One region of the Pantoea sp. SGAir0180 genome, then DNA from elsewhere that is predicted to be linked to it. Evidence: predicted binding sites of a transcription regulator. Region 1 holds the regulator's gene; the other holds the start of a gene.
What was found. The regulator LexA, encoded in region 1, represses DNA repair genes until DNA is damaged. The targets are predictions, from matches to a motif close to TNCTGTATGTACATACAGNA.
Positions count from the first base shown of each region.

Region 1 (8,975 bases):
CGGGCAAAGTGGATGCGCGCTACGCGAGCCAGCTTCTGCGCAATCGACTTGTCGGTACCGTGTTCGGTCGCCATACGACGCAGGGAGACCGTGGGCGAAAAACGCACAAAACTGTCGCGGCCATGCCAGAGAACGGCAAAGAATTTTTGAATGCCGTTAAGGAGCCGCAAATGAGGCGGATGATCGTCGCCCTGGACTTCCCGACCCGGCGCACGGCCAAACATGACTGAAACCGGTAACATCTGAACATCAAGTTCAGGGTTGCTGCGGTGCAGATCAAGATACTCGTGGAAGATTTTGACCGATTCAAGGCTGGGCACGAAATAGGGGAACACACGCGGACCGTCATTAATAAAGACATGACGCGGCAACAGGGCGCCGTCTATCTCCAGCGGAATAAGCGGATCAGGCAGATCGTGCCGGATGCACTGCGCGCGTAAAGTCAGGAGATCGGCCTTTGAATCATAAGGCAGGACATACATAATAGGCCGGGTAGGATCCAGCCCATGTTCGGAGACGGGATCAGCCGGAATGGCCTTACTCTTTACCAGAAATGAAAGGGGTAAGTTCAGCAATTTATAAAAAATTTTACGCCAACCTGACATAGACAACATGAAGCCTCTTGTTAGCAAAGCGGCGCAAGCATATCAGAACGCGCAGCAAAAATCTGTGACAGCGACAATTGTGCGCTGCCCGGTATTGACGTCAATCCTTTGAAAAGAGTTCCTTTATCATGACAAATAATGTCACCGGCATTACCCGGATTGTGAAAGCGGCTGGCTACTCATGGCAAGGTCTTCGCGCCGCCTGGCAGCATGAAGCTGCCTTCCGCCAGGAAGCCGTAATTTCACTGGCGGCAATTATCCTGGCCTGCTGGCTGGATGTCGATACTATTTCGCGCATCCTGATGATTGGCGCGGTCATGCTGGTGATGATTGTTGAAGTTCTGAACAGCGCCATCGAAGCAGTGGTGGACCGCACAGGGCAGGAACGACATCCTCTTGCCGGCCGTGCCAAAGATATGGGATCGGCCGCTGTTTTGCTGGCAATAGTACTGGCCCTGTTCGTTTGGGGAACGCTACTTTGGTCGCATTTGCGATAAGCATTCCATCTCCCGTCAAATTACTGATTTTGGCCTGACTTTTGGTTTCCATTTCACCAATACCTGTATATACTCACAGCGACTGTATAAACAACCAGGGGGCGGGATGAAAGCATTAACCAGCAGGCAGCAACAGGTCTACGACTTGATTCGCGACCACATTAATCAAACGGGCATGCCGCCTACGCGTGCAGAAATTGCTGCGCAACTGGGCTTCCGCTCACCTAACGCGGCAGAAGAGCATCTGAAAGCGCTGTCGCGTAAAGGCGTGATTGAAATCGTCTCTGGTGCGTCCCGCGGTATCCGTTTGTTAATGGAAGAAGAACCTTCAGATGGCCTGCCACTCATTGGGCGCGTTGCGGCGGGTGAGCCGTTGCTGGCCCAGGAACATATCGAAACCCACTACAAAGTGGATCCAGACATGTTCAAGCCCTCTGCCGATTTCCTGCTGCGCGTTAGCGGCATGTCAATGAAAGACATTGGCATCATGGATGGTGATTTGCTGGCCGTGCATAAAACGCAGGAAGTGCGTAATGGTCAGGTGGTGGTAGCGCGCATTGATGACGAAGTCACCGTGAAGCGCTGGAAAAAGCAGGGATCAGTGGTGCATCTGTTACCTGAAAATACGGATTTTGAGCCTATCATTGTCGATACGCGTGCGCAGTCGCTGACGGTTGAAGGTCTGGCGGTTGGCATCGTACGTAACGGTGAGTGGTTATAACTCTTCTTAAGGTTGGCTCTTTACGTCAACCTTGACGTTACCCAGTCTGCCCCTGTTTTGCCGCTGTGGGTTCATCTGCAACACCAGCGGCGCATTGCACGGACGTTACATGCGCTTCCTGACAGCTACTGATAAAAAACTGTGGCGGCTGGCGCTGCCCATGATCCTGTCAAATATCACCGTTCCTCTGCTCGGTTTAGTCGATACAGCCGTTATTGGCCATCTCGACAGCCCGGTTTATCTGGGCGGCGTTGCGGTCGGGACGACCGTTACCAGTTTTATCTTCATGCTGCTGCTTTTTCTGCGTATGAGCACGACAGGCCTGACGGCTCAGGCGTTTGGCGCGGGCGACAAAACGGCGCTGGCGCGCGCATTGGCACAGCCCCTGATCATTGCCTTACTGGCCGGCAGCCTGTTTATTGCCCTGCGTCATCCTGTCACGGCATTAGCAACCCGCTTTATCGGCGGAGAGGCCGCTGTGCTTGAGCAGGCTGCGCTGTTTATCCATATTCGCTGGCTCAGTGCGCCCGCCATGCTGGCTAACCTGGTGATTCTGGGCTGGCTGCTGGGCGTACAGTATGCCAGAGCGCCGGTCATCCTGCTGGTGGTGGGCAACGTTATCAATATTCTGCTGGACCTCTGGCTGGTGCTGGTGCTGCACTGGGGCGTCGCCGGGGCTGCAGCCGCGACGGCTATCGCGGAGTATGCGACGTTGCTGGTTGGGGCACTTATGGTCTGGCGCGTGCTGGCGCTGCGCGGCATCACGCTGCACAGTCTGGTCCATAGCTGGCGTGGCGATATCCACCGCCTGCTTCGCCTGAATCGCGACATCCTGCTGCGTACCTTACTGTTACAGCTTTGCTTTGCCTCTCTGACCGTGCTGGGAACGCATATCGGACCTGATGTGGTGGCGGTAAATGCCATCCTGCTGATGTTCATGACGTTTACCGCCTATGCGCTGGATGGCTTTGCTTACGCCGTCGAAGCTTTTGCTGGTGAGACACACGGCGCAAAAGACGGCAGCCGGTTGCAACTGGTATGGATTGCTGCCTGCCGTCAGGCACTGTCAGTCGCGCTGTTTTTCTCCGTGGTCTATGCTGTTTGTGGCTATCAGATCGTGGCTCTCCTGACATCGATTCCCGCACTTCAACAGGCGGCTGACCGCTTTCTGCCGTGGCAGGTTGTCATGCCGCTGGTTGGCGTCTGGTGCTATCTGCTGGATGGCATGTTTATTGGTGCGACGCGCGGAAGAGAAATGCGCAACAGTATGGCGATTGCCGCACTGGGCTATTTCCTGACGCTGTTAACCGTGCCTTTTATCGGTAATCACGGCTTATGGCTGGCGATAGCCGTTTTTCTGGCGCTTCGCGGCCTGTCACTTTGGCTGGTCTGGCGCAGGCACTGGCGCAATGGCACCTGGTTTAGCGCCTGAGCAACTTGCCTGAAATATGACGCAGGATACATAAAATTTTCATTTTTTCCGGCAAAACTGAAATTAGCTACTACAATTATCTTTGAATGGCGCTATTAAACAGCGCTTTATATCGTAATTTTGCCTGATGGCAAAATAAAACGAAATCGAAGGATGACGTGGAGGTCTGCAATGAATAAAGACGAAGCGAGTGGTAACTGGAAACAGTTCAAAGGAAAAATGAAAGAAAAATGGGGCAAGCTGACCGATGATGACATGCAAGTCATTGAAGGTAAACGCGATCAGCTGGTCGGCAAAATTCAGGAACGTTACGGCTACGCGAAAGATCAGGCGGAGAAAGAAGTAACGGACTGGGAAGGTCACAACAAGGATTACCGCTGGTAATCACGTTATTCAGGGATGCTCCTACCCGGGCCGGTACGCTCATGCCGGCCAGACCGCACAAGGATGTGCAATTAACTTCGTTTACTGCGTTTCTTCCCGTCAGCCTGATGGTCATGATCACAATGTTCATGCTGTTCACAGGCTTCAACTTCCGCACAGTTTTCACATAACCCGTGCGCCTCTATCACGCTATGCCGCAGGACAAAGCTTGCCTCTTGCGCCAGTGATGCGATGATTTTTTCTGCGCCCTGCGCCTGCTTTTCCGTGACCAGTGCACAGCGATCGCAGACCAGCATCACCGATGTATGGGCGGGTGCGTCGAAATGGTGGCACATCACATAGCTGTTATTGGACTCGACGCGGTGGATAAAACCCTGCTCAAGAAGAAAATCCAGCGCACGGTAGACGGTAGGAGGCTTGGCCTGGGGCTCACTGACACGCAACTGATCAAGCAGGTCATAAGCACTGATCGATCCTGGCTGTCCGGCCATCAACCGCAGGACCTCTGCACGCTGGGTCGTCAGGCGAACACCGCGCTGTAAACACAGTTTCTCAGCCTGGGTCATGATTTGCTCTGGCGTCATGGTTGACATGGAATTTCTCCGTTTGACAGGTGATGTTATCTTATCACATTAATGATATGTACGATGCACCTTGCCTGTCTGCACCTCCTCCCTTTACCCGTGCTTATCTGTTCCTTACGACTTTGCGCCCGTCTGCGAGGCCAATATATGTCAGAATGTTTGTAAATATTTTTTCCTTTTGCTTTACATCTCACTGAGTTAAGAACTAATGTTTAAAAGTTCTTAATAAAGTGCTGGTCCCGGCCTCCTTCTGTTAACGCTTTTTGGATGGTAACCAGACATAACGGATCGAAAAATAATCAATCAATGGAATTGCGCCACTATTTACTCTGAATTCACAGCAATAAAGCGTTAGCCATCCTCCACAATGGGGCTAACAAACTATTCGGTCGTTAATGTTTTAACGGCAATTTTTCAGGTGATGATAAGCAAATGGCAAAATTAACCGTCCCACGTTCCGTTCTGGTTTTCCCTGCAGTGTTTAATGCTCTGGTTTTTTCATCATCCGCGCTGGCCGCGGGAACCTGGTACGATGCCCGTAACGATGCAATGGGGGGAACGGGCGTGGCATCTTCTACCTACGGGTCTGCCGTTTTAGCTAACCCGGCGTTAATGACCAAAGCAAAACCCGATGACAACGTCAGCATCATTTTTCCCAGTGCGGGCGCGCAAATTACTGATAAAGACAAGATGATCGATAAGATCGATAACATTACTGACACGGTAAATCGCTATCAGGATCTGTTTGATAATGCCTCGACGTTAGAGCTGCTGCGCCGTATTCCTGAGATACAGGCTGCGTCAGGGGATCTGGCCAATACGCTCAGAGATTTACGCGGTAACAAAGCCAACGCGACAGCAGGTGTCGCGATTGCAGTCACCGTTCCGAATGAAACGCTGCCTTTTGCCTTTGTCACCAAAGCCTATGGTACGGCGCATGTCCGCGCGAATGTAAAAGAAGGCGATATCGTTATTTTACAAGGCGTGGCTGACGGAACGTTTGCCGGTATTCCTGGCGGTGTATTTGGTCTGCCTAATGTACAAAACTTGCTGGGCTCCAGCGCGAACGGGCTGGCTGCGCTGAATACCGATTATGGTATCGCCGTTGCCCGTGAGTTCACGATTGCCGGCCATCCGGTGTCGATTGGTGTGACGCCTAAGCTGCAAAAGACCTGGCTGTATAACTATTCCGCCAGCGTTTATAACTACGATAAAAACGATTTACGGGATGGCCGCTACCGCAGCACCGAAAGCGGGTTCAACGTTGACGCCGGCCTGGCGACGGTATTCGCAGAAAACTGGACATTAGGCGTGACCGGACAGAACCTGGTATCACGTGACCTGCAAACCAAAGAGGTGAATGGCTATCAGGATACCTATGAAATCCGTCCATTAGTGACGGCGGGTTTAGCCTGGGATAAAGGGCCGGTCACGCTGACAGGCGATGTTGACCTGACCGAAACGCACCGTTTCAAATCTCAGGAAAACAGCCAGTATGCAGGCGTGGGCGCAGAATATCGCGTACTGGACTGGTTGCAGTTACGTGCCGGTTATCGCGCAGATATGCGTTCCAACGACGAAAATGTGGCGACCGCAGGCTTTGGGCTGTCACCGTTCAACAATTCTGTGCATCTGGATCTGGCAGGCTCGGTGGGGCAAAACAATACCTGGGGTGCCATGGCGCAACTCGGATTTAACTTCTGATTCCGTGCCATTAACGGGCGGGCGATACCTTGTCGCCCGCCCTTATGCTATCCTTGCGCAGAATATCATCACTGTTAACCACCGGATCGACTGCGCTTCATGACCGACACTTTTTCCTCCCAACGCTTCTCTGTTGCACCCATGCTCGACTGGACGGATCGTCACTGTCGCTATTTCCATCGTCTGCTGACCGGCGATACGCTTCTGTATACCGAAATGGTCACCACGGGAGCCATTATTCACGGTAAAGGCGATTATCTGGCCTTTGGTGAAGAGGAGCACCCGGTCGCGTTACAACTGGGCGGCAGCGATCCGGCTGCACTGGCGCAGTGTGCGGCGCTGGCTGAACAGCGCGGTTACGATGAAGTTAACCTCAATGTGGGTTGCCCGTCAGATCGTGTTCAGAATGGCCGCTTTGGTGCCTGCCTGATGGCGGAAGCCGGGCTGGTCGCTGACGGCATTAAAGCGATGCGTGATGTGGTGGATATTCCGGTCACGGTCAAAACCCGTATCGGTATCGATGAACAGGACAGCTATGCCTTCCTGACCGATTTTATCGGCACTGTGGCAGAGCGCGGTGGCTGCGACACCTTTATCATTCATGCGCGCAAGGCATGGCTTTCGGGTCTGAGTCCGAAAGAAAACCGCGAGATTCCACCGCTTGATTACCCCCGGGTTTATCAGTTAAAGCGTGATTTTCCACAACTGACGATTGCCATTAACGGCGGCGTGAAAACGCTGGAAGAGGCTAAAACGCATCTTCAGCACCTGGATGGTGTCATGATGGGCCGCGAGGCCTATCAAAACCCCGGCATCCTGGCGCATGTCGATCGGGAAGTGTTTGGCCGGGAACAGCCTGCCGCTGATCCGGTGGCGGTGGTGCGCGCCATGTACCCTTATATTGAAGCCGAGCTGGCAAAAGGCACGTACCTTGGCCATGTGACGCGGCATATGCTGGGGCTGTTCCAGGGGATCCCTGGCGCGCGCCAGTGGCGTCGTCACCTTAGCGAGAATGCCCATAAGCCCGGTGCCGATGTGCGGGTACTGGAGGCTGCATTAGCACTGGTCGCCGATAAGATCCCTCAGGAAGCCTGATACAGTTAAACCAGCCAGCCGGCTGGTTTTTTTTCACCATAATCTGGTGAATCTCGCCAGGTTGATTTTGCATACTTCATACTTAACTCATCACTATCAACAGGTTACTTGTTGGCATGGTTCTTGTAATACGTAACGTATTCATCGTGAGGAGTGAACAAATGGACATTATTTTTGTATTCGGTTTCTTCCTGATGCTGTTGCTGACTGGCGTGTCCTTAATCGGCGTCATTGCTGCCCTGGTCGTGGCCACGATCGTGATGTTTGTCGGCGGCATGGTGATGCTGATTGTGAAGGTGCTGCCCTGGCTACTGCTGGCCGTGGCCGCAGTATGGCTCTGTCGGCGCTTTTTCACTGACGAAGACACTCGCCAGCGCGTCCTGTACAGGCGCAGGATCCGCAGGCTGGAGCGGAATGGCAGGGGATAAATGTGTGCGTGATCACACAGTGAAAAATTGGTGCTCAGAATATTAACAACAATCATACTTTTTACTTATGTTTTCTGTCAGGATAGCTGTCGTTGATTCATAACATATTCATCGCTTCTGCCCCTACATCAGTGCGAATGAAAAATAAAAGAAGGGCTTCCTGCGGGAAGCCCTTTTTACATCAGGGAATCAGCAGGCTCGATCCCTGCGTCGCGCGGCTCTCCAGTAACTGGTGAGCGCGGCTGGCCTCTTTCAGTGCAAATTTTTGCTGCTCGGGCACATCGACCTTAATGGCGCCACTTGCCAGTAAAGAGAATAATTCTGCACTGGCCGTTTCCAGCTCCTGACGATTGGTGATGTAGCCGAACAGGGAAGGACGGGTAACAAACAGCGAGCCTTTCTTATTTAAAATGCTGAGATCAACATTGGTCACCGGCCCTGAAGCATTCCCGAAGCTCACCATCAGTCCCTGACGACGCAGGCAGTCCAGCGAGGCTTCCCAGGTCGCTTTCCCCACAGAGTCGTACACCACGCCAACCTTGTTGCCGTCGGTCAGCTCACTGACCCGTTGTGCAATGTCCTCTTGCTGATAATTAATGGTGGCCCAGGCTCCCGCGTTTTTGGCCAGTGTCGCCTTTTCGGCGGAGCCGACGGTGCCGATCAGATGGGCACCGAGCGCTTTTGCCCACTGGCAGGCAATCAACCCCACGCCACCCGCCGCGGCATGAAACAGAAAAATTTCGTCGGCTTTGAGCTTATAGGTCTGTCGTAACAGGTACTGCGTCGTCAGGCCTTTCAAAAAACTGGCGGCAGCCTGCTCGAAACTGATGGCGTCGGGTAACAGCATCAGACGGTCTTCCGCCACGTTATGCAGCTCGCTGTAAGCCCCGAGTGCGGCCTGACAGTACACGACGCGATCGCCGCGTTTGAAACGCGTGACCGCCGATCCCACGCGGGTGACCACGCCCGCCGCCTCGGTGCCCAGACCAGAGGGAAAATGACCTGTCGGATACAGCCCGCTGCGCACGTAAGTATCAATATAGTTAATGCCAATCGCGCGGTTTTCGACCTGGATTTCATTATCCGCGGGATCGGCAGGCTCAAAATCAATCCAGGTCAGGACATCCGGGCCGCCGTGTGCGTTGAACTGAATACGCTTTGCCATGCTTACTCCTGTGATTGTTTCATCATGAAGGTGAGGCACGCCCCTTAACTGAGGTATACTTGCGCGTCCCCACAGAAGATCGGTAATGCATTCACTATGGCAGGAAATAAACCCACCAACAAATCGAACGAAACGCAGGATCGCCAGTTAGAAGGCGTGAAAATGCCCCCGCATTCGCTGGAAGCGGAGCAGTCGGTGCTGGGTGGGTTAATGCTGGATAACGAGCGCTGGGACAACGTGTCCGAACGCGTCGTGGCAAATGATTTTTTCAATCGCTCGCACCGTCTTATTTTCTCAGAGATGCAGCGCCTGCTGGAAAACAGCAAACCTATCGACCTGATTACGCTGTCAGAATCGCTG
Region 1 is NZ_CP028071.1:3,494,748-3,503,722, reverse strand. Features, by position in the region: gene plsB (glycerol-3-phosphate 1-O-acyltransferase PlsB) at 1-605, opposite strand, end outside; gene C1N58_RS16470 (diacylglycerol kinase) at 734-1,102, shown strand; gene lexA (transcriptional repressor LexA) at 1,209-1,823, shown strand; gene dinF (MATE family efflux transporter DinF) at 1,933-3,255, shown strand; gene C1N58_RS16455 (CsbD family protein) at 3,427-3,639, shown strand; gene zur (zinc uptake transcriptional repressor Zur) at 3,711-4,232, opposite strand; gene C1N58_RS16445 (conjugal transfer protein TraF) at 4,656-5,927, shown strand; gene dusA (tRNA dihydrouridine(20/20a) synthase DusA) at 6,027-7,022, shown strand; gene pspG (envelope stress response protein PspG) at 7,184-7,450, shown strand; gene C1N58_RS16430 (quinone oxidoreductase) at 7,632-8,615, opposite strand; gene dnaB (replicative DNA helicase) at 8,712-8,975, shown strand, end outside.

Region 2 (8,975 bases), on a different contig from region 1:
CATCGAGCGGTATGGGCGGCACTGACACGGGACGGTACGGGTTTGTACCGATGAAAAGTGGCCGCTGACACGTAAGGCACAGAACTGATTGTCCGAGGTGATTTCACTGTCAATTAACTGGTGCAGCTCATGACGTGGAACAGCACGTTCGAAAGTGTGTTTATGCTGAGGCTGGAAGAAGGTCATAACAGCAAAGGGCGTTTTCTGCTCAGGATGGGCAGGACGGGCGCTGCCATCCGCCCGTAGCTGATAAACATTGCTGTCGAATGCAATCAATTCTCCGTCGAGCTGGTTGAACGTGCCCAGGCCAAAGTCGCCTTTACGCAGTAAATCTGCAATTCGGGTTTCACCTTCGTAAACACCGCTCAGAAGTGCACTCATCAAAGAGGTTTGATACATAACACTTTCTGGCATATTTTTTTGCAGTTTGTTCACCGTATCTTTAAGTTGATCCTCGCAGGAACAATCAGTTACAAAATTGCTCATTGGATGCCTCATGGGTTAACTGTTAAGCCGTGTTAACATTATGGTGGTCCCGTTTGCCGACAGAATCCAATAGCAAAACCTGTTAACTTTGAGACGTTTTTAATATGGAACTGCGCCATCTACGTTATTTTGTTGCGGTCGCACAGACTCAACACTTCACCCGAGCGGCTGAACTACTGGGCATTTCGCAGCCGCCGCTGAGTCAACAAATTCAGCGCCTGGAGCATGAAATTGGTACCCCGCTGTTGAAGCGGCTGACACGTGGTGTGGAACTGACAGAGGCTGGAAAGACTTTTCTTACAGACGCGATTGAAATTGTTCAGCTGGCCGATTATGCCCTGGAGAAAGCCAGAGGCGTTGCCCGTGGGATGAGCGGAAAAATGTCATTAGGTTTTGCGAGTTCGGTGGCGTTTAATCCTCGTGTGTTCGAAATCATTCGGCACTTTAAAGCCCGCTATCCTGCACTGGAATTAATGACCCGCGAAGAAAACATGTCTTTACTGATACAGGATCTTCAGGAAGGACTACTGGACGCGGCGTTTATTCGTTTACCCTGTGAAAGCAGTCGGTCATTTAATTTGCGGGTTATTTCGACCGAGCGGATGGTGTTGGCACTGCCTGCCGACCATCATCTGAAACATAAAACGGCCATTGCGCTAAGTGAGTTGGCAGACGAAACGTTGATTATTTTTCCACGTGAAGTTTCGCCCAGTTTGTATGAACTCATTGTCAGTGCCTGTTTACGGGCAGGTTTTTCGTCTTCCTCTTTCCAGCAGGCCCCGCAAATCAGCTCTTCGCTGGGGATGGTCAGCGCGGGCTGCGGGATTGCGCTGATCCCTGAATCCATGATTTGCGTACAGAATCCCCACATTTGCTTTCGTGACATTGCAGAGAATACGCTCTTTACGGATGTCGCTTTTGCCTGGCGGCGTAATAATGCGTCCAAGGCCGTGAACCATTTATTAGCACTCATTCCTGCGCGTTAAACACTCACCGTTCACTCCTTTCGGTGGCAGAAACGAAGCGGGAAAAATAAAAGATGCAGTATGAAAAGGGGAAATAAGCGCTGCGAATATATTCCCCTGATGCGTCACCGGGGCTATTTCATGTTGCCTTTGTGTTTTCACATAAATGAAATTTTCATTCACATTAGCTGAATTAATGCACCACATTGGTGCAAAAAAGTCAATGCCATTTCTAACATTTAATTAACTTTTTGAACCTTCTCAAAGAACTGATAAATGGCTGATTTTTTAGTTTATGCACCTTTTATGCATTTCTTATGCAACCAGCGCGGGGATTTTACCCGGTTTATCTGCACTATTATTCACTCTTATTCAGCGTTAATCGAAATAGCATAGCGATAATGCGTGCCGGGCCGACATCATATTTTTTCTGGCAGTGATAAATTATATATGCGCTGAAAGCGTGTTGTTTCCACGGCTCAACACAATAAATAACGTCGATAAGAAAGGTTTTGTATGGATAAGTTATCTTACGCGTCTGACAGTAGTACATCCGCCTGGTCTACCTACCTTCAACAAATCGATCGCGTTGCCCCTTATTTGGGCGATCTCTCTCGCTGGATCGATACGTTACGTCATCCTAAACGTGCCTTAATCGTTGATATTCCTTTGCAAATGGATGACGGTACGATTCGTCATTTTGAGGGTTACCGTGTTCAACATAATCTGTCACGCGGCCCCGGCAAAGGCGGAATCCGCTATCATCCGGATGTTGACCTGAATGAAGTCATGGCACTCTCCGCCTGGATGACCATCAAATGTGCCGCTGTGAACCTGCCTTATGGTGGTGCTAAAGGCGGGATTCGTGTAGATCCCTTCAAATTGTCTGAAGGTGAGCTTGAGCGTTTAACCCGCCGCTATACCAGCGAAATTGGTATCATCATCGGTCCACAAAAAGACATTCCGGCACCCGATGTCGGTACCAACGGTAAAGTTATGGCCTGGATGATGGATACCTACTCCATGAATCTGGGCACCACCGTGACGGGCGTCGTGACAGGTAAACCTATTCACCTGGGTGGATCGCTGGGTCGCGAAAAAGCCACCGGTCGCGGCGTTTTTGTTACAGGTCGCGAAGTGGCGCGCCGTGCCGGTATTGAGATTGAAGGTGCGCGCGTCGCCGTTCAGGGTTTCGGTAACGTTGGCAGTGAAGCGGCACGTCTGTTCAGCCAGGCTGGCGCACGCGTCGTGGTGATTCAGGATCATACCGCTACCCTATTCAATGCCGACGGTATTGATATGGATGCACTGACGCAATGGCAGGCCGAAAATAAACAGATTGCTGGCTTCAAAGGCGCACAAAGCATTGATAAAGAGGCCTTCTGGCACACGGAAATGGATATTCTCATTCCGGCAGCCCTTGAAGGTCAGATTACCCGTGAACGCGCTGAGACCCTGAGCTGTAAACTGGTACTTGAAGGTGCCAACGGTCCTACCTATCCCGATGCTGACGATGTGCTGGCAAACCGTGGCGTGATTGTGGTCCCAGACGTTATCTGTAACGCCGGCGGTGTGACGGTCAGTTACTTCGAATGGGTGCAGGATATGGCCAGTTTCTTCTGGAGTGAAGACGAGATTAATAAACGGTCTGATAAAATCATGACTGAAGCCATGATCCACGTTTGGGAAAAAGCCAAAGAGAAAGACTGCTCTCTGCGCACCGCTGCCTATATCGTTGCCTGTGAGCGTATTCTGATGGCCCGTAAAGATCGCGGTATCTATCCGGGCTAAGCCAGTAAAAAACAACCCGCGATGTGCGCGGGTTGTTTTTATTCAGCGGCTTTCGCTTAACGGAATTGCTGCACCGTCTGGGCCAGCTGTTGCGCCTGATCTTCAAGCGAACTGGCTGCCGCCGACATTTGTTGCACCAAAGCCGCGTTTTGCTGCGTTGTTCCGTCCATTTCATTTACCGCAATCGTCACCTGACTAATTCCTCGCGCCTGTTCATCTGACGCGGCAACGATTTCGTTGATGATACTTTGTACAGAGGAGACAGCCTGGGTCATTTCATGCATCGTTTTGCCTGCCTCATTGACCAGCGTGACGCCGCTTTGTACCCGGGCACTGGACTCCTCAATAAGCGCGGCAATGTCTTTGACCGCACCGGCACTGCGTTGCGCCAGGTTTCTGACCTCAGAGGCCACTACCGCAAATCCGCGCCCCTGCTCGCCCGCCCTGGCCGCCTCGACGGCTGCGTTGAGCGCCAGGATATTGGTCTGGAAGGCAATGCTGTTGATCATGGTGGTGATATCGCCAATTTTCTTTGAGCTGTCATCGATTTGCGACATGGTCTGTACCACCTGGCCCACCAGGTTTTCACCCCGGCTGGCAATAGTGGTCGCATTTCCGGTCAGGTGCGTAGCCTGCTGGGCGTTATCCGCGTTCAGGCGAACCGTGGCGCTGATTTGTTCCATGCTGGCTGCTGTCTCTTCCAGTGCTGCCGCTTGTTGTTCGGTGCGCGAGGCTAAATCCAGGTTGCCGCTGGCTATCTCACTGGCCCCCTCTCTGACAGACGCGCTGGCATCTTTAATCTGGCCCACAATGGATTGCAACTGGCTCTGCATGGTGTGCAGGGCGTAAAACAGGCTGGCGTTGTCACCGTGCGCGACCTTAATATCATTGCTGAGTTTGCCTTCCGCAACGGCCAGCGCGATGCGGGCTGCTTCTGCAGGTTCGCCACCAAGCGGGCGCATTACTTTGCGATTAAATAATAACCCCAGTACGGCACCTACCAGCAGGATGCTCACAAGCATTAAACCGATAGCCCAATAGAGCTGGCGGTTTGCGGCGGCCATGACCTGGCTGACAGGGGCGACAATTCCCACATACCAGGGCTTATCGCTGTTGCCTATCACCACCGGATACCAGGTGTACATGGCTCTTTCACCCAACACCGGATCATCATGTTCGACGATCTGACGGGTAAAATTGTCTTTGTCGCCTTTCCATTCCTTACCGGCGTCATTTTTAACAGGTGAAGATACCACTTTGCCACTGTTCGAAAGCAACAGCGCATAACCCGTATCCTGCCAGGGTTTTATCTGGTTCACTTTTTGCTGTAATGACGCAAGCGAAATATCCGATGTGACCACCGCCATGAGCTTGCCTTGATCGATAATGGGTGAGGCAACCGAGGTCAGTAAGGTTGGCACGCCGTTGTACGGGTAGCTGTAGGGCTCTATCAGGGTATCTTTACGCGACTGTTGAGGGACAAGATAATAATCCCCCTGGCCAGGCGTCAAATAGGAGAGCAGCGGATGCATGGCATAGTTGCCGGACTGATCGCGGTCAACAAACCAGGCATAGCGGCCCTGAGGTGGCTGTCCTTTCTGACCAACAAACTCCGCATCGCGACCGTCAAACGCGTCAGGTTCAAAAATCACGGACATAGAGAGATAGTCAGGGTTGGCCCTGAGGGAATACTCCATAATTTTGTCGGCAATTTTCCGGTCATTAACGCCCGCTTTTGGTAAGGCAATCAGGCTTTGGCCAAGGCTGTGTGCCATATCGCGCGCGTAATTCAGCTCTTGCTGAATCTGCAGGCCGCGACTTTGTGCAATCTGTTGAAGATAATTTTCCGCTAAGTTTTTTTGCTCTTTTGCCGATTGCCAGCTCAGGACGCCAATAGTGACGGTAAAACCAAGCGTAATAGTCAGGCCACCGGCAAGCAGCATCTGGGTGCGGGTGGTCAGTGTTTTTTTTGCGGGTTGAGAAGTCATGCGGATTCCCCTGAAATCGATCGGCTTAATTGACTTCCCTGCCAGACAGACGCTTTTATGTTCCTTAAGGATCTATCGGCGCTCAATAAACGAACTTTAATTCTCATGACTCAAGTCAGACCTTAATCACAACGTTCATCATCAGGGGGAAAGCGCATGATTTCGAAAGAGAACGCAGAACATTATTTCTGGGGTGAGCAGTGTGAGGGTTGGCATCTGCTTAAAAGACACGATCTGAGCATTATTTATGAGCAGATGCCGCCTGCAACACATGAAATACGGCATTATCATGTGCGATCGCGGCAGTTCTTTTTTGTGCTGGAAGGCCAGCTCAGCCTTGAGGTGGAAGGTGTGGTGCATCATCTACAGACGCAACAGGGAATTGAAATTCCCCCCGGCGCAAAACATCAGGCTCGCAATATCAGCGATAACAGCGTCACTTTTTTAGTCATTTCTCATCCCACAACGCGTGGCGATCGTCATGATGTCGTCTGAACACCGGGCGGGAAAGTGAAATTTTGGTAACTTATCGCGATGATTTTGACCTGAAACAATAAACGGGCGGAAAAAATATGTCAGTTTGTGCCCTCTTTTTTGGCGGGATTAAAACCGGACTTATTCATGTGGAATCATACTGGCTGGCTTCACAGCTCTGCGCTTTGTTTTGGCTGGCTTGCCAGATATCTCCATCACTACGCTTTTGCCATCACACATTTGACTGGCTGATCGTAATGCAGGCAAGCACGGCGTAAACCAGTCAGTGCGCGCGAAGCGTTATGGGGAGAGCGTTGTGCGGGATAACAGGCAGGCAGTTCACAGGTAATGAACTGCCAGGAATGAACCATCAGGCCGCTTTAACGGCGCGGACTTTTTTCTCACTTTGCACAGTCGCGTCAGCTGTTTCTGACACATTTTGCGCCGTGCCAGGTAATTTGCTGGTGCGAAGAATATGCTGTACCGCGTCTTTTTGCTCTGCCAGCAACAACCCTAAGGTTTCAGCCTGCGATTCGTCCATATCGGCCTGGTGTGCCAGTAACCAGTCGGTGAACGCCTCTGCCATATCCAGCATTTTGTCGTAGGCATCGGCCTCTTTCTTATTGGCAAATGTCATCTTCTCTTCACCCTTTCTGACTACTACAAATTTGGTTTCGACAGCCATTTTATTGCCCTCACATACTGTTTATTTATACAGTATAACACAGTCGGCGACGTTTTCCAGTGAAGAAAAGACACAACGGTTAAACCTGCCCTGCTTACGCCATTCGGTGTGCATCAGGCCAGTAATTCTTCCATAAACTCAGCCAGCGCTTTACGGGGATCGTCCTCTTCCGACACGATCATTTCGATTCCCCATTGCCCCAATACTTCTTTTGCCACCGGGTTATTGCGATTGGTAAAAAGGTAAGATTTGGGTCGGGCGGTTGCCAGGCCTGTGCGCCCCCACATTTTTGTCAGCCGATAGAAGAGCAGACGAATATTAAAATCACTGATGCTGTAGCCAACAAACAAAACCGAATTGCCCATGACATCATGGGTCAGCTTGATATCTAACGGCGAATCAAAATAGAGGCGTTCAAAGTAGCTGCTTTCATCCAGTACGATAGAAGTATCGTCATCAAAGTCGCCATGAAGTTTGATGATATGACGTTTATCTTCGGTGAGTGAAACCAGATCGGCTGCATTCGCCACTTTTGAATAAGGCACGCCATGGGCCTCATGCGCGGCTTCCAGCCACCGATCGTAATTCGTGGTATAGATGCGTGAAAAGTTGCCCTGAGTGATCATGGTATGAATTTCAGAGCTGCGGACATCAATATCAGGCCGGTGCCATTCGCGATCCATCCAGCTTCGTAACGGTCCTAACGAACCTTTTTTCTGCTTGTAGTACTCAGCCAGAGAGAGGTGCGTACCGTAAGTATTAAAAATTTTCGGATCGTACCCCAGTTCATTAGCCAGATGAGCGATAAGCTCATGCCATTCAGGCAGGCCGAGATTACGGGAAAGACCGGCTCCGGCAAACAGAATGAGCTTGCCGGAATCGTATGCGCGTTTGAGCTCAGGTTTCATGCCACGCCTCGTGCAGTTTTTAAAAAGGCAGCAAAACGATCCAGCGCAATGCGACGGTTGGAAATTTCGTTTTTCTTCTCGCCCATCTCAGCGAAGGTTTGATCGTATCCTTCGGGAATAAAGATACAGTCCCACTGGAATCCATGGGGACCGGCAGGTTCAGGTGCAATAGTGCCGCGCAATTCGCCGAAAAACTGGTACATTTTGCGTCCGTCGCAATAACCCAGTACGGTTTTGGCGGTTACACCCTGACTGTCGAGGCCCTGTACCAGCGATGCAAAGCGATCGGCACCGAGGCGATTCCAGAAAATACGCGTCAGCCCCGCAGGCAAACCATTCAGGCCATCCAGATACAGCCCGGTGTGCTCAACAAAAAGCGGACGTCCGATAATAGAGAAGGCCTTCGTCAGTTTATCTCGCACTAAATCCAGTTCATTTTCCGTTTGAATTTCTTCAATGCGACGCGCGATGGGTACGACGTCCACGCCCACAGGTTCCAGTATTCCGCGGACCTCCGCCAGTTTTTGCTCATTGGCCGAAAGGAATCTGATTTTCATGCTTCTTCCACGTTGATTACGCTGCCTCAGTCAAATTTATCATTGAGACAGAACAAGAGGTTATCGCTGGTGAGTGTAGCGCAAATTCGCGCCTTTCTGGCGTGAACATTTGCGCAAAACGCGGGGTTACAGAGTAGAGCGGATAAAACAGAACAACGCAGGACGTGAATAAGTCCGAATAAGGCATGATGTAAAACACCGCTCCGTTTAATAAGCACCCGCTGCATTGGCTATTTAAAGACACACAATCTTTTGCGCATCGTCTGCGTTTTTGCACCTTTCCAAAGCGCGGAAATACCGTAAGCCACAGAGAAACCGGCCGCGAAGTTCTTTCAGGGGCTCTGTTCGCCAGCCAGACTGATGCAGGCGTCATCATAGTACTGACAGTATCAAGTCACTAACGTTTTATTTTCCATCCAGTGCCTGACAGATGAATCGAAAATATTACGCATAGCATAAGCCGTTTATCCTGCGCTCTCTGTTCCGTTCGTCAAAGCCGCATCACTCGTCAGGGGCTGAACCTGTCTTTCACTGGCAGAGAGTGCTCTGGCGAGACTGTATAAAAGAATCGGGAAGAAAGTGGGACGTGACGCCCTGACAAGGACCTGTGTATTTATCGGTGGCAAAGCGGTTTTGCAAACGGCAGCGATGAACGTTTATATCTTTTATTGCTAATGTACGGCATGTGCAGACCAGTGCCGCCCTTCACACCGACTGTTCACCCTTCCGGCATTTCAAAATTCATCCTGAGGAAAATGATAAAGACGCCGCACTACGCATGTTTTTGTGAAAAGCGGTTTTGAATGGTTCCAGAAACCCCCTGCACGTTATTCTGTCAGACAGAGCGACTCACTTTTCAGACGTGGAATGAAAAGCATCCCATAGCGGAAAAGATGACAATATCTGCCTTAGCGAAAAGTGCAAGAATCTAATGGCAGCAATACGTTGTGTTTTCATGAGCAAATGGCATCACGTCCGCGGCCATATAAATGTTGTAGATCGGATAAATTCTTATAGCGACGATAACCTCCCGACTGGCTTTAAGTACAGTGACGGAGAGAGGCCATCAGGATGATATTAGCTACCCGTTTTTATTCTTGCCGTCAGTTGTCAACGCTCCG
Region 2 is NZ_CP028072.1:189,277-198,251, forward strand. Features, by position in the region: gene budA (acetolactate decarboxylase) at 1-486, opposite strand, end outside; gene C1N58_RS21540 (LysR family transcriptional regulator) at 591-1,472, shown strand; gene C1N58_RS21545 (Glu/Leu/Phe/Val family dehydrogenase) at 1,968-3,242, shown strand; gene C1N58_RS21550 (methyl-accepting chemotaxis protein) at 3,299-5,230, opposite strand; gene C1N58_RS21555 (cupin domain-containing protein) at 5,387-5,725, shown strand; gene C1N58_RS21560 (YebG family protein) at 6,075-6,389, opposite strand; gene C1N58_RS21565 (SIR2 family protein) at 6,503-7,297, opposite strand; gene C1N58_RS21570 (non-canonical purine NTP pyrophosphatase) at 7,294-7,854, opposite strand.
Region 2: the regulator LexA is predicted to act here: its motif matches at 6,405-6,424, upstream of C1N58_RS21560 (YebG family protein).